Regions from separate parts of the Xanthomonas sp. NCPPB 4467 genome, predicted to be linked through region 2. Evidence: riboswitches for the same ligand, from Rfam matches in the RefSeq annotation. Region 2 holds a riboswitch; the other holds the start of a gene.
The links. Region 2 has a riboswitch for cobalamin ahead of btuB (TonB-dependent vitamin B12 receptor). Riboswitches for the same ligand answer to the same signal wherever they lie in the genome.
Positions count from the first base shown of each region.

Region 1: it holds a riboswitch for cobalamin, as region 2 does, so the genes downstream of both, metE (5-methyltetrahydropteroyltriglutamate--homocysteine S-methyltransferase) here and btuB (TonB-dependent vitamin B12 receptor) in region 2, are expected to answer to the same signal.

Region 1 is NZ_CM191260.1:447,650-455,680, forward strand. Features, by position in the region: gene ACCQ06_RS01860 (choice-of-anchor X domain-containing protein) at 534-2,483, opposite strand; gene metE (5-methyltetrahydropteroyltriglutamate--homocysteine S-methyltransferase) at 2,765-5,056, opposite strand; cobalamin riboswitch at 5,266-5,507, opposite strand; gene ACCQ06_RS01870 (hypothetical protein) at 5,539-5,703, shown strand; gene ACCQ06_RS01875 (SDR family oxidoreductase) at 6,295-7,032, shown strand; gene ACCQ06_RS01880 (helix-turn-helix transcriptional regulator) at 7,135-7,833, opposite strand; gene ACCQ06_RS01885 (NAD(P)-dependent alcohol dehydrogenase) at 7,835-8,031, opposite strand, start outside.
Region 2 is NZ_CM191260.1:3,862,281-3,870,311, reverse strand. Features, by position in the region: gene ACCQ06_RS16925 (O-acetylhomoserine aminocarboxypropyltransferase/cysteine synthase family protein) at 1-513, shown strand, start outside; RNA gene ACCQ06_RS16920 (sX9 sRNA) at 582-657, shown strand; cobalamin riboswitch at 1,363-1,588, shown strand; gene btuB (TonB-dependent vitamin B12 receptor) at 1,704-3,581, shown strand; gene ACCQ06_RS16910 (hypothetical protein) at 3,834-4,427, shown strand; gene ACCQ06_RS16905 (hypothetical protein) at 4,424-5,035, shown strand; gene cobO (cob(I)yrinic acid a,c-diamide adenosyltransferase) at 5,032-5,643, shown strand; gene cbiB (adenosylcobinamide-phosphate synthase CbiB) at 5,716-6,630, shown strand; gene cobD (threonine-phosphate decarboxylase CobD) at 6,715-7,698, shown strand; gene ACCQ06_RS16885 (cobyric acid synthase) at 7,695-8,031, shown strand, end outside.

The DNA.
Region 1 (8,031 bases), 1.9 Mb from region 2:
GCAGGCTGCGCATGTTCAGCGGTTGCGGCAGTCAAGCCGATGATTCCTCAGACGGAAAGCGAATACATTGCCCGAGGTGGTGCCTGGACAATGCTTGGCTTGCCGGCTCCGGACAATCCGAAGGTGTGCGATCTGAAGGCCGCTGATTCAGGCCGCTAATTCAGGCCGCAGGTGTACCGATTCCACCCAGTGCGAGGGTGAGTGCATTGCTCCGGCATCTGCACGGGAGGGCGCGCGTGCGCGTGGGCGATGCTCGAGGTATCTATCCAACTTTGGCAATGTACGCCGCGTCAGCGACGGCATCGTCGAGACCCTGCATGTCGAATGAGCTTCCGGCGAGCTACTCAACCCGGCGACGTCGGGCAAGGCATGTACAGCAACGCAAGAGTCTTGCCGCACACTGCTTTGATACAGCGCTTCGATAGGCATGCAATAGCAATTCGCCTAGCGCACTGAGCGATTCAATCAGCTAGCGCCCGTGCAGCACTGGCCGGCTCCCTTACCAATGCTGCACGGATCGCATCAGTTACGCCTCACCGCGCCGCGTTAGCGTTCATCACCGCATTGCGGTTTGCATCAAGATACTGCGCGGGGTCGCGCATACCGGTGGTGTGGCATTGCCCGGTGGTGTGGCCGCGGTTCACGCCGCCCGGCAGCTGCGCATTGACCTGCTCCACGGTGCCGTCTTCGGGGTCGTTCAAGACCAGGTCGGATGCGGCGTTGCAATAGTCGTTGGTGTACCAGTTGGTCTTGGCGAACGAGGTGGTGTAGTAGTTGACCTTGGCGCGCGCGTCGGCGGGAATACCGGCCAACCAGGCCTTGGCGCCATCGTAGGTGAGGTCGGTGTTGGTGCCGCAGCCCACGCCGAACCACGAGCCCACCGCAGCAAGCACGCCCGACAGATTGGTGCCCTGGTAGGGCGTGCCCACCGACTGCATCACGCGCCCACCGGTGGCGTTATCCAGGCCGCTCCAGTAATACGCATACAGATGCAATGCGGCCATGCCGCCCTGGCTGTGCGCCACGGTGGAAAACGACGACCACTGGCTGGCGAACTGTGCGATGCGCTGTGCGAACTGGTCGTTGCTGCGATTCTGCTTGGCATCGAGAAACGTCGAGGCATTGGTGAACTGCGCCTGCGGCCACACGCCGTTGGAGCAATAGCCGTGCACCAGCACCAGTTGCGAGCCAGCCGCCTGCGGCTGTGCCATCGCGGTGGCCAGCGTCGACGGGCGCGGACCCATGCGCATGCTTTCGTCTATTACGGCGCTGGACCGCGCAATGCTGGCGCGTCGCAATGCGGGCACCTGCAAGGGCAGCGTATCTGCCTGCACCAACGGGATGTAGTGGTCCGGGTCTTCGATACGCAACCCACGCAGCGTGAACGGTGCACGCGCGCCGGCACGCGCGATCCAACGTTCGTCCAGGCTCAGTGGCAACTGCCCCTGCTGCGGCGTCAGCATGCCGCCGATCCACGCTACCGGCACGTCCTTGCCCTTGGCATCGGTGCCCCACACCTGGCCGAACACGCGATAGTGCGACGGCGCATTGCCGCGTGCGGCCACCGGCAGTGCCACGGTCAGTCGCGTGCCTTCGGCAGCACGTGCGCTGAGCGCATTGCCGAGCAATCGCAACGCGGTATCCAGCACCGGCAGCACGTGTTCGCTGGTACGGACAAACGCCTGCCCGGCCTGGTCGTGGCCACGCACGATCACCTGCGCGATCCAGGTGCCCTCGCGCGTTGGCTGGAAGTTGCCGCCATACACACCGTCGCCTGCGGCGCCATCGTTGTGCGCACCATCGTCGGCCATCGGCAGAATGCGCACGCCGCCTTGCGGGTCGATCACGCGCAGGCTGGCTTGGTCGATCTGTCCGGCCTGGCCGGCCAGCAAGGTCGCACCACGCGCGTCACTGCCACTCAGCATGGCGTTGAGCGTGAGCGATTTGCCCACCAGTTGCTGGCGGTCGCGCGGATACGAAGCCAGCTGCGTGCGCGCATCGCCTTCCATCAGCACATAGCCACGCTGCGCCACCGGCGATGCCGATTGCAGTGTCAGCGACCAATCGCCGTTTTGTGCAGTATCCACGGCATAGCGCATGCCGCTGGTGCCGCTTTCTGCGCTGCCCAATACCGTGCGTTGTGCCTGCACCTGGGGTGCGGCAGCAGCGCGTGCGCCGGCAACGCGTGGCGCGCTCACCGCCGCATCCCACGCCTGCTCGCCCGCCAGCACCATGAAACGCAGCTGGCCGTTTTCCACCGGCAGCGTGCCGTGCCAGCGCGCCGCAGTGCCTGTTGGCGTCAGCTCCACCGGCAGCAGTGCACTCTTTGACAGGATCGCCGACTCGGCCGGGTCGGGCACGCGCATCTGCGCGAACTCCTCCGGTGGGCCGGCAAGCAATTTGGGCTGCAACTCGGCCGCGGCCAGCGGCAGGGACACGAGCGACAGGCTGCACATCAGCGATAACAACGACGGCTTGGGCATGGCGACATCTCTCCTTGGACGTTGCGGATGCAATGCCGCCGCGCAGGGCAGCGGCATCGGATGCAGCGCCCCCTCGCCGCGATTCGCCGATGGTTATACCTCGCGCGTATGACAAGGCTGCTGTGCGCTGCAACACCTCACACGCGACACATACTTCGCGTGCCGTGCATGTCCAAGAGTGTGATGCGTATCGCGGACGAGCAGAGTTTCAGGCAATAAAAAAGGCAGCGCACGCATGCGCTGCCATGTCGCCTATACCTTCAGAGCTATGCGTTCGGCGGTCAGGCCGCCTTGGCCAACGCGCTGCGCAGCGTGCGTGCCGCATCCACCATTGCCTGCAATGCCGCGCGCGTTTCGTCCCAGCCGCGCGTCTTCAGGCCGCAATCGGGATTCACCCAAAGTTGTGCGGGTGGGATTACCGCGCGTGCCTTTTCCAGCAGCTGCACCATCTCGCGTGCGTCCGGCACACGCGGCGAATGGATGTCGTACACGCCCGGCCCGATCTCGTTGGGATACTGGAACTTCACGAATGCATCCAGCAATTCCATGCGCGAACGTGAAGTCTCGATCGAGATCACGTCCGCATCCATCGCTGCCACCGCGGCGATGATGTCGTTGAATTCGGAGTAGCACATGTGGGTGTGGATCTGCGTGGCATCGCGCACACCGCACGAGGAAATGCGGAAGCTTTCCACCGCCCAGTCCAGGTATGCCGCCCACTCGCCACGCCGCAATGGCAGGCCTTCGCGGATGGCCGGCTCGTCGATCTGGATCACGCCGATGCCGGCCGCTTCCAGATCGCGCACTTCATCGCGCAAGGCCAGTGCGATTTGCCGGCAGGTTTGTGCACGCTCCTGGTCGTCGCGCACGAACGACCATTGCAGCACCGTCACCGGGCCGGTGAGCATGCCCTTCATCGGCCGATCGGTCAGCGATTGTGCGTACTGCGACCAGTACACCGTCATCGGTGCCGGGCGTGCCACATCGCCGTAGATGATCGGCGGCTTCACGCAGCGCGAGCCGTAGCTCTGCACCCAGCCCAGCTTGGTGAAGGCGAAGCCTTCCAGCTGTTCGCCGAAATATTCCACCATGTCGTTACGTTCGAACTCGCCGTGCACCAGTACGTCCAGCCCGATGCTTTCCTGAAAACGCACGCAGGCTTCGGTCTGCGCACGCAGGAAGGCATCGTAGTCGGCTTGCGACAATTTGCCGGATTTGTAGCGTGCGCGTGCTTCGCGCACCTCATGCGTCTGCGGGAAGGAGCCAATGGTGGTGGTGGGGTAGGCCGGCAGGTGCAATGCCTGTTGCTGCGCGCCGCGCCGCTGCGCATACGGCGATGCGCGCCGTGCGCTGTCGGCATCCAGCGCAGCCAACCGCTTGCTTACGTCGGGACGATGCACCTTGGGCGAGGACCGGCGTGCATCCACGGCGGTGCGTGCTTGCTCCAACGCGGCGTCGGCATGCGGTTTGTCATCCAGCGCATCGGCCAGCGTACGCAGTTCACCGAGTTTTTGTTTGGCAAACGACAGCCAGCTGCGCAGGTCGGCATCGAGGGTTTTCTCCGCATCCAGATCCACCGGTACATGCAGCAACGAGCACGACGGCGCCAACCACAGCTTGTCCGCCCCCACGTGTCCTTGCGCGTAGCGCGCCAGCGTCAGGGCGTTGTCCAGTGGCGTGCGCCACACATTGCGGCCGTTGACCAGGCCGAGCGACAACACGCGCTCGCTGGGCAATGCACCGAGCACCGCATCGAGTTGTTCCAGGCCGCGCACCAGATCGATATGCAGGCCGTCCACCTGCAGTGCAGCGGCCAGGCGCAGGTTGTCGCCCAGCGCGCCGAAGTAGGTGGTCAACAGCAGTTTGGGGCGCGGGCCAGTGGCCAGCGCCGCGTACGCGCTGAGATAGGCGTCCTGCGCGGCGGCATCCAGATCCAGCACCAGCGCCGGTTCGTCGATCTGCACCCATTCGGCACCGGCATCGTGCAACTGGCGCAGCAGCTGCGCGTAGACCGGCAGGAGACCTTCGAGCAAGGCCAGCCTGTCGCTGCCATCGGTGGTCTTGGACAGCAGCAGCAGGCTCACCGGGCCGAGCAGCACCGGGCGGGTGGTGATGCCTTGCGCCAGTGCTTCGCGGAACTCGGCCACCGGCTTGTCGCCGCGCAACGCGAAATGCTGCCCTGCATGCAGCTCCGGTACGATGTAGTGGTAGTTGGTATCGAACCACTTGGTCATTTCCAGCGCGTGTACGTCCACGCCGTCGGCCTGATGGCCGCGTGCCATCGCAAAATAGCCGGCCAACGGATCGCGCTCGGTCAAGGCGCGGTAGCGCTGCGGAATCGCATCGAACAGGAACGCGGTATCCAGCACGTGGTCGTACAGGCTGAAGTCGTTGCTGGGCGGTACGTCCACCCCGGCATCGCGTTGCAGCTGCCAGTGGCGTGCACGCAGCGTGCGTGCGGTGTCCTGCAGCTCGGCGGCGTCGCTGTCGCCACGCCAATGGCGTTCGAGTGCCTGTTTCAGCTCGCGGCGCGCGCCGATGCGCGGAAACCCGAGATTGGTCACGATGGTCATGTTGCATGTCCTCATTGCATGGATGGCATTGAGGAACGAAGGAACCGTGCAACGTCCCCACGCTTGCACGCAGGCCCGCCACACCAGCGACCTTCGCCCCCGCGGGCGAGCCGGCAATCCACGGGCAACGACAGACACGCACGCTCCTGCTCAAGCAGCGCACGGATCCGACAGCTCCCCGCGGAGCGCCAGGTCGAAACGAAGGACGGTCGTGTCCTTCGGCCAGGGCCGGTATTCGGGCTGATGGACGTGCCGTGCAAACGCACGGGTGCCTACTGTCCGTCGCTTCCCAGGCCGTTGCCGGCCCAGTGCTGTTGACGGAGGTCGTTTCCATTCACCGCTGCGGGGCAGCTCCGGAATGAGGTGCAGATCGCACCTTTCACCGGATTCCCGTTTAATTCCATCGCTTCATCCGAATGAAGCGATGGAAACCGTGGCGTGCGCAGAGTAGGGGGCTGTGGGGTGCAGGTCAAGCGGGGACGGTGAAGGATGTGATCGCAGCCGCGCCTGCGGCAGATGCGACGATGCTCGAACGTTCCGTGCTGCACCCGGAGCGGGGCTTAGGTGATGTGGTGCAGGCCGGGATGGACGTCGCCGATGACGTTGCACTCAACTGCAGTGGGGGTGATCTCTATCCACCTGCGTGAGCGGAACATCGGTGCTGTCTGCTCGGCATCGCAATGGAGGTGCGGCGACCCGATATGCACACAATGAACCGGCGCGTTGGCATGGATTTCCAAGCATGCAGTTGCTCGAAGGCTCCTTTGGGCGATCTCGAGAACCGAGGCTTCGCATGCGCGGTTTCGTAGCGCGCCCTGATCGCACACAACTCCACCGTTGGGCATAGCCGCATCCTTGAGACAGCAGCGCTGCTGTCTCACTTGGTGGCATCACTCGCAGGGCGTTGTAGCGGGCCGACGAACACGGTGCACATCGTGCGCGTCAGTTTCAGGCGTTCGCACTGCCCTCCGGTGCAGCCGACGCAGCGCTGATGCTGAACCTGCGTACGTCTCGCCGGGCGTTTGCAATTGCCTCTGTCGCGTGGCCTCGCTACAGTTGCGGAGTCGAAAGAGTGCAGGCCGGATGGTAGCCCGGTCATCCATCCAATCCGGGTGGCAAGCTCTCCCGTTGAGGGTATCCGCGACACCGAGACCGGCATTGCCGGAACGAGGTGTGCCCGGTGATCTCTCACGACCCATCATCGGCGCGCCTCCACTAACCCTGGAAGGATATTGCGCATGCATCTCACCTCAAACACGATCTTGATCACCGGCGGTGCCACCGGTATTGGCTTTGCGCTCGCACGCGCGCTGGTGGAGCAGGGCAACACCGTCATCATCTGCGGGCGCAACGCCGCGGCGTTACGCCAGGCCAAGGACACGCTGCCTGCGTTGATCACCCAGGTCTGCGATATCATCGACAAGGCAAGTCGCCATGCACTGGTGAATTGGTTGCGGGCACACCATCCGCACTGCAACGTCCTGATCAACAACGCGGGCGTGCAACAGCATCGCGACTTCACCGGCAGCGATGCTGTGGCCAATCTCGATCAGGAAATTGCCATCAACCTGACCGCGCCGATCCAGCTGATTGCCGAGCTGCTGCCGTTGCTGCAGCAGCAACAGCACGCGGCCATCATCAACATCACCTCGGGGCTGGCGTTCTCGCCGATGGCCGATGTGCCGGTGTACTGCGCCAGCAAGGCGGCGCTGCACTCATTCACCCTGAGTCTGCGTCACCAGTTGAAAGGCAGTACCGTGCGCGTGATCGAGATCGCCCCGCCAATCGTCGATACCGGGCTAGGCGGCGGCACGCGCAGTGCAGGGACCGCAACGCGCAACATGATGTCTGCCGAGCAGTTTGCGCAAGAGGCCATTGCCCAGCTGGAGGCCGGCAAGGACGAGGTGCTGATCGGCATTTCGGCCGAGACGCGTCGTTTGGGTGAAGCCTTGTTCGAGCGGATGAATCACCGCTAGGTTGTTGGGGTAGTGTCGCTGGTGGTGGTTGCATGTTGCACAACGCCACCAGCGACGTCCTGGCGACGATAGCGACCAGTGTGGCCGCTGACGTTCAAGCGCTCAGCAATCGCCCTGCTTGCATGGATGGCTATCGCTGGCGCGCCACTGCTTCACTAGTTGGCGGCGATTGCGCTGATACTGCTCCTGCAGATATTCGATCCTGTCGATGGCCTCTGCGCGGAAGATGCGGAAATCGCCGCACGCTTCGCACCATGCGGCGATCTTCCAGCGCGCGTCGACCAGGCCCAGCATGATCGGCCAGATCGTGCGCTCCGACACCACGCCGGTCTTGCTTGTATAGCCGATTCCCAGCTTGTGTTGCGCATGCAGCGCCTTGCGGATTTTTCCAAGGTCGACGATTGCTTCTGGCCGCCGCGCCCGGCTGATGTACATAACATTGTCGTCCAGTGCCAGGCGCACCTCCTGCGAGATCACCCCGTCGAGTTTTGCCAGTGCGTTCTGCACTGCCTGCGTCATTGCATCGTCGCTCTGGCTGCTGACCCATTGCGCGCCGGTGACCAGTGCGCGAATTTCTTCCTCGGTGAAGGAGAGCGGCGGAAGCACAAAGCCTGGTCTCAGGATGTAGCCCACGCCCGCTTCGCCTTCGACATCGGCACCCATTGCCTGCAAGGTCGCAATGTCGCGCCGGATCGTGCGCAACGAGACGCCAAGCTCTTGTGCGAGCGTGCTGCCGGACACGGTTCCCCGGTGTCGACGCAACACTTGCAAGAGATCGAACAGGCGCTGGCTACGCGACATGTCAGTCCATTCTGACCAGGCCCTTGCCCGGACGCTTCTGGCCGGATTCAAGGGTATTCATCAAGCCGATGGCACCTTCCAGCGGAACGATCTCGCCGATCGGCAGGCCGAAGGTTCCCGCTTCCGCAGCGCTGGCGAGGTAAGCCAGGATGGCACTGGACGGCTTGCCGATCACCAGCTTGAAGCGGCGGTCCACCA
Region 2 (8,031 bases):
GCCGCTTACATCGGCCGCGCGCGCGTGGTGCCGCTGCGCAATACCGGGGCGGCGTTGTCGCCGTTCAATGCATTTTTGATCCTGCAAGGCATCGAAACCCTGCCGCTGCGCATGGAGCGCATCAATGCCAACACATTGGCGATTGCGACATATCTGCAGCAACACGCGCGGGTGGCCTGGGTCAATTACGCTGCGTTGCCGGATCACCCCGAGCATGCGCTGGCGCAGAAGTATCTGGGCGGGCACGGCTCAGGCGTGCTGACCTTCGGCCTGCCCGGGGGGCGTGCGGCGGGTGCGCGGTTTCTGGATGCGCTGCAGTTGTTCACGCGGCTGGTCAACATCGGCGATGCCAAATCGCTGGCGACGCATCCGGCATCCACCACGCACCGCCAGCTCGGTCCAGCCGAACTGGAACATGCCGGCGTCAGCGAAGACACCGTGCGCCTGTCGATCGGCATCGAACATATCGACGATCTGCTGGCGGATCTGGAGCAGGCGCTACAGGGAGCGTGAGGTTTTAGCGCAGCCAACACGCCGACTGTGCTCACCGCCAGGCGAGCGCGGCCGGTACTCGGTGCGGCATGGACCACGCGTCCACTCCGGTTCTTCCGCGCCGTCCACACCCACCTGACGACTGCTCGCTACGTTTTGTTGGCCACTCTTGGAACAACGCTCCCGTCGGATACCAAGGCACGGCGGGAGCGCCACCGGTGCGCGTGTCTTGGTGCGCTCGTACTGCTAGCGCGGAGCGGGGTGGGGTTGGGTATGGCAAAGCACGATGCCCGCCGGTACTGGCTTCGGTGAGCGCGGCAGCGCGGCTGGGGATCGGCTCTTCGGCTCGGTCAGACATCCTGTCTGACTCGCCGCCGCGGCACATCCTTGTGCCGCTCTCCGCCAAATCCCCAGCCGCGCTGCCGCCTCGTGACCTCGCTTCCATGACCCGGACATCTTGAACACGCCAATGACGCTTGGCTTGAAGCCTTTCTCCCGCCCGGAACGGCTCGCCCCTCTCCCGTCGGGGCGAGGAGGCACAGCTTGCGCGCGATGGGCGCGGGTGGCCTTGGAGCGCACGCGCCGCAAGCGCAAGCGTGGGCTGGGGCGCGGAGCGGGTGTGGGGGGGCGATCTCAATGACGGGGGCGAAGCCCACGCATATGTGCGAGATCAAGCTCGATGGCGGACATGCAAGCAACCCAGCATGCTGCTTCTATCCATGGCATGAGGCTGCGCTCTGTCCCCTCATCCAGCGCTGCGCGCCACCTTCTTCCGATGAGAGAAGCAATCAGTAGTCACCACCCCGGCGCGTGGCGACGCGCTGCGCTTGGTCGGTCGCACCAGAGCGCTGAGGCGCCAGCCAATCCTGCTACCATGCGCGCCCCTGAGGTGACTGCCGGCTGGCCGGTGGTTTAAACGGGAATCCGGTGCGCGCATCGCCTTGGGCGAGTCGTAATTCCGGAGCTGCCCCCGCAACGGTGGGCGAGACAAGGGTCTGCACGTCACGCCACTGTGCTTTGCATGGGAAGGCGCAGACCCGGGAAGCATCCGCTTCCGCTCGCAAGCCCGGAGACCGGCCTGAGGGATTGACCCGGCACGCGGTGGGCGTGGCCTTGCGCGTCCGATGCTGCTGCGTCGGACGGCTGGCCCGTTGCTGCGTGTCGCCCCATTGCCCCCGCGCGGGTCGGCGCGGTTTCAGGAGCAGCAGTAGATGTCCCTTTCTTCCGTTTTGCCATCTCGCGCCGTGTTGGCCGCGGGATTGTCGCTGTGCGTGATCAATCTGGCCCAGGCCGAAGCCGCCATCGATCTCGACGAAGTGGTGGTCACCGCCTCGCGGACCGCGCAGACCCAGGACCAGACGCTGGCGCCGGTCACGGTGATCGACCGCGCGCAGATCGAGCGCCGCCAGATCAATTCGCTGCAGGACCTGCTGCGTGGCGAAGCCGGGGTGTCGCTGGCCAATAACGGTGGTCCGGGTAAGGCGACCTCGTTGTTCCTGCGCGGCACCGAATCGGATCATCTGGTGGTGCTGATCGACGGCGTGCGCATCGGCTCGGCCACCGCCGGCGGCGCGGCATTGCAGGACCTGCCGATCGAGCAGATCGAGCGCATCGAGATCGTGCGCGGGCCGTTTTCCAGCCTGTATGGCTCCGAAGCGCTGGGCGGCGTGATCCAGATCTTTACCCGTCGCCCGCAAGGCCGCTTCGTGCCGACGCTGAGCGTGGCGGCCGGCAGCGACAATGCGCGCCGTTATGGCGCCGGTGTCGCCGGACGCAGCCAGGGCGATCTGAGCGAAGCCGGCGGCTGGTATTCGCTCAACGCCGTGCATGACCAAACCGATGGCATCAATGCGTATCTGGACACCCGCTCCAGTGCCTACGATCCGGACCGCGATGGCTATCGCAACGATTCGCTGAGCGCGCAGGGCGGCTGGCGCTTCAATCGGCAGTGGGATGCGGACGTGCACGCCCTGCGTGCGCAGAGCCGCAACGAATACGACGGCTCAGCCTTTGGCGGCAATCTGTCCAAGGGCGTGCAGCAGGCCGTGGGCGGGCGCGTGCGCTATGCGCCCAGCGATGCGCTGACCTTCACCGCCAGCCTGGGCAGCAGCGCCGATTTCAGCGATACCTATTACGCCGGTGCGTACCTGTCGACCTACGACACGCGCCGCAAGCAGGGCTCGCTGCAGGCCGACGTCAACACCGGGCCGGGCTTGCTCACGGTCGGTTTCGACTGGCAGCGCGACGCCATCGCCAGCAGCGACACCTACGATGCCGACAGCCGCATCGACCGCGCCGCGTTTGCGCAGTGGCAGCAGAGCTTCGGCAGCCAGTCTTTGCAGGCCAGCCTGCGTCGCAACGACAACAGCCAGTTCGGTGGCAAGACCACCGGCAGCCTGTTGTGGGGCTGGGACTTCTCTGAGCATTTGCGCCTGACCGCCAGCTACGGCACCGCGTTCAAGGCGCCCACCTTCAACGAGTTGTATTACCCGGATTACGGCAACCCGCTGCTGGGGCCGGAGACCTCCAAGAGCGCCGAGCTGGGGCTGCGCGGTAGCTACGACTGGGGCACCTGGACGCTCAATGCCTTCCAGACCCGCATCGACGATCTGATCGCCTACGACGCGGCGCTGGTGGATGCCACTCACCCGTTCGGGCAGCCGAACAACATCGACCAGGCGCGCATTCGCGGTATGGAAGCCGGCTACGATACCGAGCTGGCCGGCTGGACCGTGCGCAGCGCGCTGACCTGGCTGCAGCCGCAGGCCGATGGCGAGGTCAATCACGGCAACTGGTTGCCGCGGCGTGCGCGGCAGAGCGGGCGCATCGATGCCGACCGCAGCTTCGGTGCCTTCAGCGTGGGCGCCAGCCTGTTCGGTTCCGGCAAGCGTTACGACGATCTGGCCAACACCGAGCGGCTGGCCGGCTATGGCCTGCTGGATCTGCGTGTGAGCTATGCGATCGATGCGGACTGGAAGGTGCAGTTCACCGCAAACAATGTCTTCGACCGCCAGTACGAGACCGCACGCTGGTATGCGCAGCCGGGGCGCAATTATCTGCTCACCTTCCGCTACCAGGCGGCGCAGTAACGCACGGGCAGCCGCTGACATGTGCGATGGTGGGATGCATGCGGCCCGTGCCGATTGGACGCATGCATCGCGCAGTTGCTCGTATTGGCGACAGTGCGTCGCGCCGAGGCACCAATGAGGAAACGGCTGCAGTGATGTCGCCGCCAGTGACACAGCAGCATCAGCAGTCATGCGCCACTCGTACACTGCAGCAGTTACCGGTTGCCTGTCTCTACCGCTAGCGCAGCTGCGTCTGTCTTCAAAGGAACACCGATGACCCCTCTCTCCCGTCCCGCCGAACGCGCTGTCCTCATCAGCTTGATGCTGGTGATGACCGCCACCCGCTTCCATCACGTCAGCGACTGGCTGCATCTGCCGGATGCGTCGATGGCGGTGTTCTTTTTGGGCGGTCTGGCAGTGCGACGGCATGCGTTTTTTGTCGCGCTGCTGGTGTTGTCGGTGGCGATCGATTGGGCTGCGGTCACGGTGGCCGGTGTCAGCGACTTCTGCATTACCGCCGCCTACGCGGCGCTACCGCTGGCGTACGGGGTGCTGTGGTATGCCGGCCGTGCGTATCACGCGCGCCTTCGCCCGGATGCAAGGTCGATGTGTATTGCGTGGGGGCTGGGCACCTTGTCCGCAGTGGTGTCGTTCCTGATTTCCAACGGCGCGTTCTACTGGTGGGGCGGGCGCTATGCCGAGCCGCATTGGGCGCAGTATCTGCAGCGCGCAGCACAGTGGGGCCCGTTGTTCGTGCGTACCACCGCGCTGTATCTGGCAGTTGCGCTTGTCGGTGCGTGGTGTGTGTTGCGCTGGCGTGCCGCGCGCACTGCGGCGCCGTTATCGGCCCCGCTGGAGCGGTCATGACGGTTGCACGGCAAACGCGCACGCCGGCACGCGCGCCACTGCAAGGCACCGCCGCATGGATGTGCGGTAGCGCGCTGGTGCTGTTGATGGTGTGCACGCGCGGCGAGCATTTCGCCAGCGTGGATGCATTGCCCAGCGCATCGTGGGCGGTGTTCTTTTTGGCCGGTGCCTTGCTGCGCCCGCGGTGGATGCTGCCGCTGCTGTTCGGGGTGGCGTCTGCGCTGGATCTGATCGGCCTGGTCTCCGGCAGCATCAGCGATTGGTGTCTGTCGCCGGCCTATTGGGCGCTGGCGTTGGCGTATGCGGCATTGTGGTTGGGTGGGCGCGTGTATGCCTTGCAGCTGCACCGCGATGTGTGGCGCGATGCGGCCCGCCTGCTGTGCGCAGTGCTGCTCAGCGGCAGCCTGGCGTATCTGCTCTCCAAGGGCGGCTTCTACTTTTTGTCCGGCCGTTATCCGCAGGCCACGCTGGGCGGGTTTCTCGCGCGCGTGCCTGACTATTACCCGCACGCACTCGGCACGCTGGCAGGCTATGTCGGCTTCGCTTTCGCGCTGCTGGCTGTACTGCGTGGCATCGCCACACGTCACCCGATTGGAGCAAGCGCATGAGCACCCCCGAACACGACGACGCGCATTACCGCGAACGCGCGCAGCGCAAGAAGGAGCTGGTGGACAGACGCATCGCACGCGCGGTCATCGACCGTGGCGTGTTGCTGGTCAATACCGGCAACGGCAAGGGCAAGAGTTCATCCGGCTTCGGCATGCTGGCGCGTTCGCTCGGGCATGGCCTGTACTGCGGCGTGGTGCAATTCATCAAGGGCACGTTTTCCACCGGCGAAGAAGCGTTTTTCCGCCGCTTTCCGGATCTGCTCGACTACCACGTGATGGGCGAAGGCTTTACCTGGGAAACCCAGGACCGTGCACTCGATATCGCCGCTGCGCAGGCCGCCTGGCATCTGGCGCGCGGCATGCTGGCCGACCCGCGCTACGACTTCGTGCTGCTGGACGAACTCAATATCGCCCTGGTCAAGGACTACATCGCGCTGGACGAGGTGCTTGCAGCCGTGGCCGCGCGTCCGCCGGGACAGCATGTGGTGATCACCGGGCGCGGTGCGCCGGCCGGGTTGATCGAGGTCGCCGACACCGTCACCGAGATGCGCCTGATCAAGCATGCCTTCAACGCCGGCATCAAGGCGCAGCTCGGCATCGAGTTGTAGGCATGACCACGCGCGTGCAATTGCCTGCAGCGGCATCGGCGTATGTCCTGTCATGACGCCGGGCCGCCCACCATGGCGCTGGTGATTGCCACGGCCGCCGTGCTGCTGGATCTGCTGCTGGGCGAGCCGCGGCGCGCGCATCCGCTGGTGCTGTTCGGCCACTGGGCGCAGCGCGTGGAAGCACGCCTGTACCGCGATCGTCGCGGTGCAGGCGTGCTGGCCTGGTGCGCGACGGTGGTGCCATGGACGCTCTTTGCAGCCGCGTTGCAAGCGCTGCTATGGTGGTGGTCGGCGTGGGCGGCAACTGTCTTTGCCGCCGTCATGCTCTACCTGGCGCTGGGATTGCGCAGCCTGGGCGAACATGCGCAGCCAGTGATCGACGCATTGCAGGCCGACGACCTGGCAGCGGCGCGCATTGCCGTGGGCCGCATCGTCAGCCGCGACACCGCCGCGCTTGATGCCACGCAGGTTGCCGCCGCAGCGACCGAGTCGGTGCTGGAAAACGGCAGCGATGCGGTATTCGCCGCGCTGTTCTGGGGTGTGCTGCTCGGCGCGCCTGGCGCGGTGCTGTATCGGCTGTCCAATACGCTGGATGCGATGTGGGGCTATCGCACGCCGCGCTACGCCAACTTCGGCTGCGCTGCGGCGCGCATCGACGATGTGCTCAATTGGCTGCCGGCGCGTCTCACCGCCCTGACCTACGCGCTGCTCGGCCGCAGCCGCGCCGGCATGCGCTGCGCCTGGCAGCAGGGGCGCGGCTGGAAGAGCCCCAATGCCGGCCCGGTGATGGCGGCCGGTGCCGGCGCGCTGCAGGTGCAATTGGGTGGGCCAGCGCCGTACCACGGCCACTGGCAGACACGGCCGCGTCTGGGCGAGGGCCTGCCGGCCAGCGCCGGCAGTGTGCGCCGCGCGCTGCTACTGGTGCGTGCCGGCGTGCTGCTGTGGTTGTTGCTCGGTGCACTGGCGTTGGCGCTGGTGACGCAATGACCGGCCGCACACCTGTCGCGCGCATGCGCCGCGCCGATCATCGGCCACCTGTCTGCAGTCCCGCACCATCATCTGGAGCCGCTCATGCTTGAACACGGAGGCCGCTTGCGCCGCGCCGCGCAGACCTACGGCATTGCGCTGTCGCACTGGCTGGATCTGTCCACCGGGGTGAGCCCGTTCGTCTGGTCCGTGCCTGCCATCCCGGAGCAGGTGTGGCACCGTTTGCCGGAAGACGACGATGGCCTGGTCGGCAGTGCCGTGGCCTACTACGACGCGCCGCACGTGTTGCCGGTTGCCGGTTCGCAGGCGGCGATTCAGGCCCTGCCGCTGTTGCGCAGCCGCAGCCGGGTGGGTGTGCTGGCACCTGGGTATGCCGAGCATGCACATGCGTGGCGACGCGCCGGCCACACCGTCGTGCCACTGCCGGCGGGGCCGTTGTTGCAGACGGCGGAGACCTTCGACGTGGTGGTGCTGATCCATCCCAATAACCCAGGCGCAGAGACCTTCGATCGCGAAGTGCTGTTGCAGCTGCATGCGCGTCTGGTGGCACGCGGCGGTTGGTTGGTGATCGACGAAGCCTTCATGGATGCCACGCCGCACGACAGCGTATGCGCGCAGACCCCGCAGCCGGGCTTGATCGTGCTGCGCTCGGTCGGCAAGTTCTTCGGCATGGCCGGTGCGCGGGCCGGGTTCGTGTGTGCGCAGCCGCAGCTGCTGGACGCACTGCGCGAGCAGTTGGGGCCGTGGACGGTGAGCGGCCCCACCCGCTGGGCGCTGCAGCAGGCATTGGCAGATACCCAGTGGCATGCGCACGCCCAGAAACGCCTGCACGCGGCATCGCAACGGCTTGCGCAGTTGTTGCGCAACCACGCGATCGCACCCACCGCAGGCACTGCGTTTTTCCAATGGTGTCGGCGCGACGATGCGGCGGTGTTGCATGCGGCGCTGGCGCAACGCGGCATCCTCACCCGCCTGTTCGATACCCCGGCCAGCCTGCGCTTTGGCTTGCCACCCGATGCGGCCGCCGAAGCACGCCTGGATGCGGCACTGGGCGAGGTCTTGGCGTGAGCGCACGCGTGTTGATGGTGCAGGGCTGCACCTCCGATGCCGGCAAGAGCACGCTGGTGTCCGCGCTATGCCGCTGGCTGCATCGCCAGGGCGTGGCGGTGGCACCGTTCAAGCCGCAGAACATGGCGCTCAACTCGGCGGTCACCGTCGATGGTGGCGAGATCGGCCGCGCGCAAGCGGTGCAGGCGCACGCCTGCGGGCTGGAGCCGCACACCGATTTCAACCCGGTGTTGCTCAAACCCAATAGCGACACCGGCGCGCAGGTGATCGTGCATGGGCACCCGGTCGCCACGCTGGATGCGGTGGGCTACCACGCCTACAAGGCCACCGCGC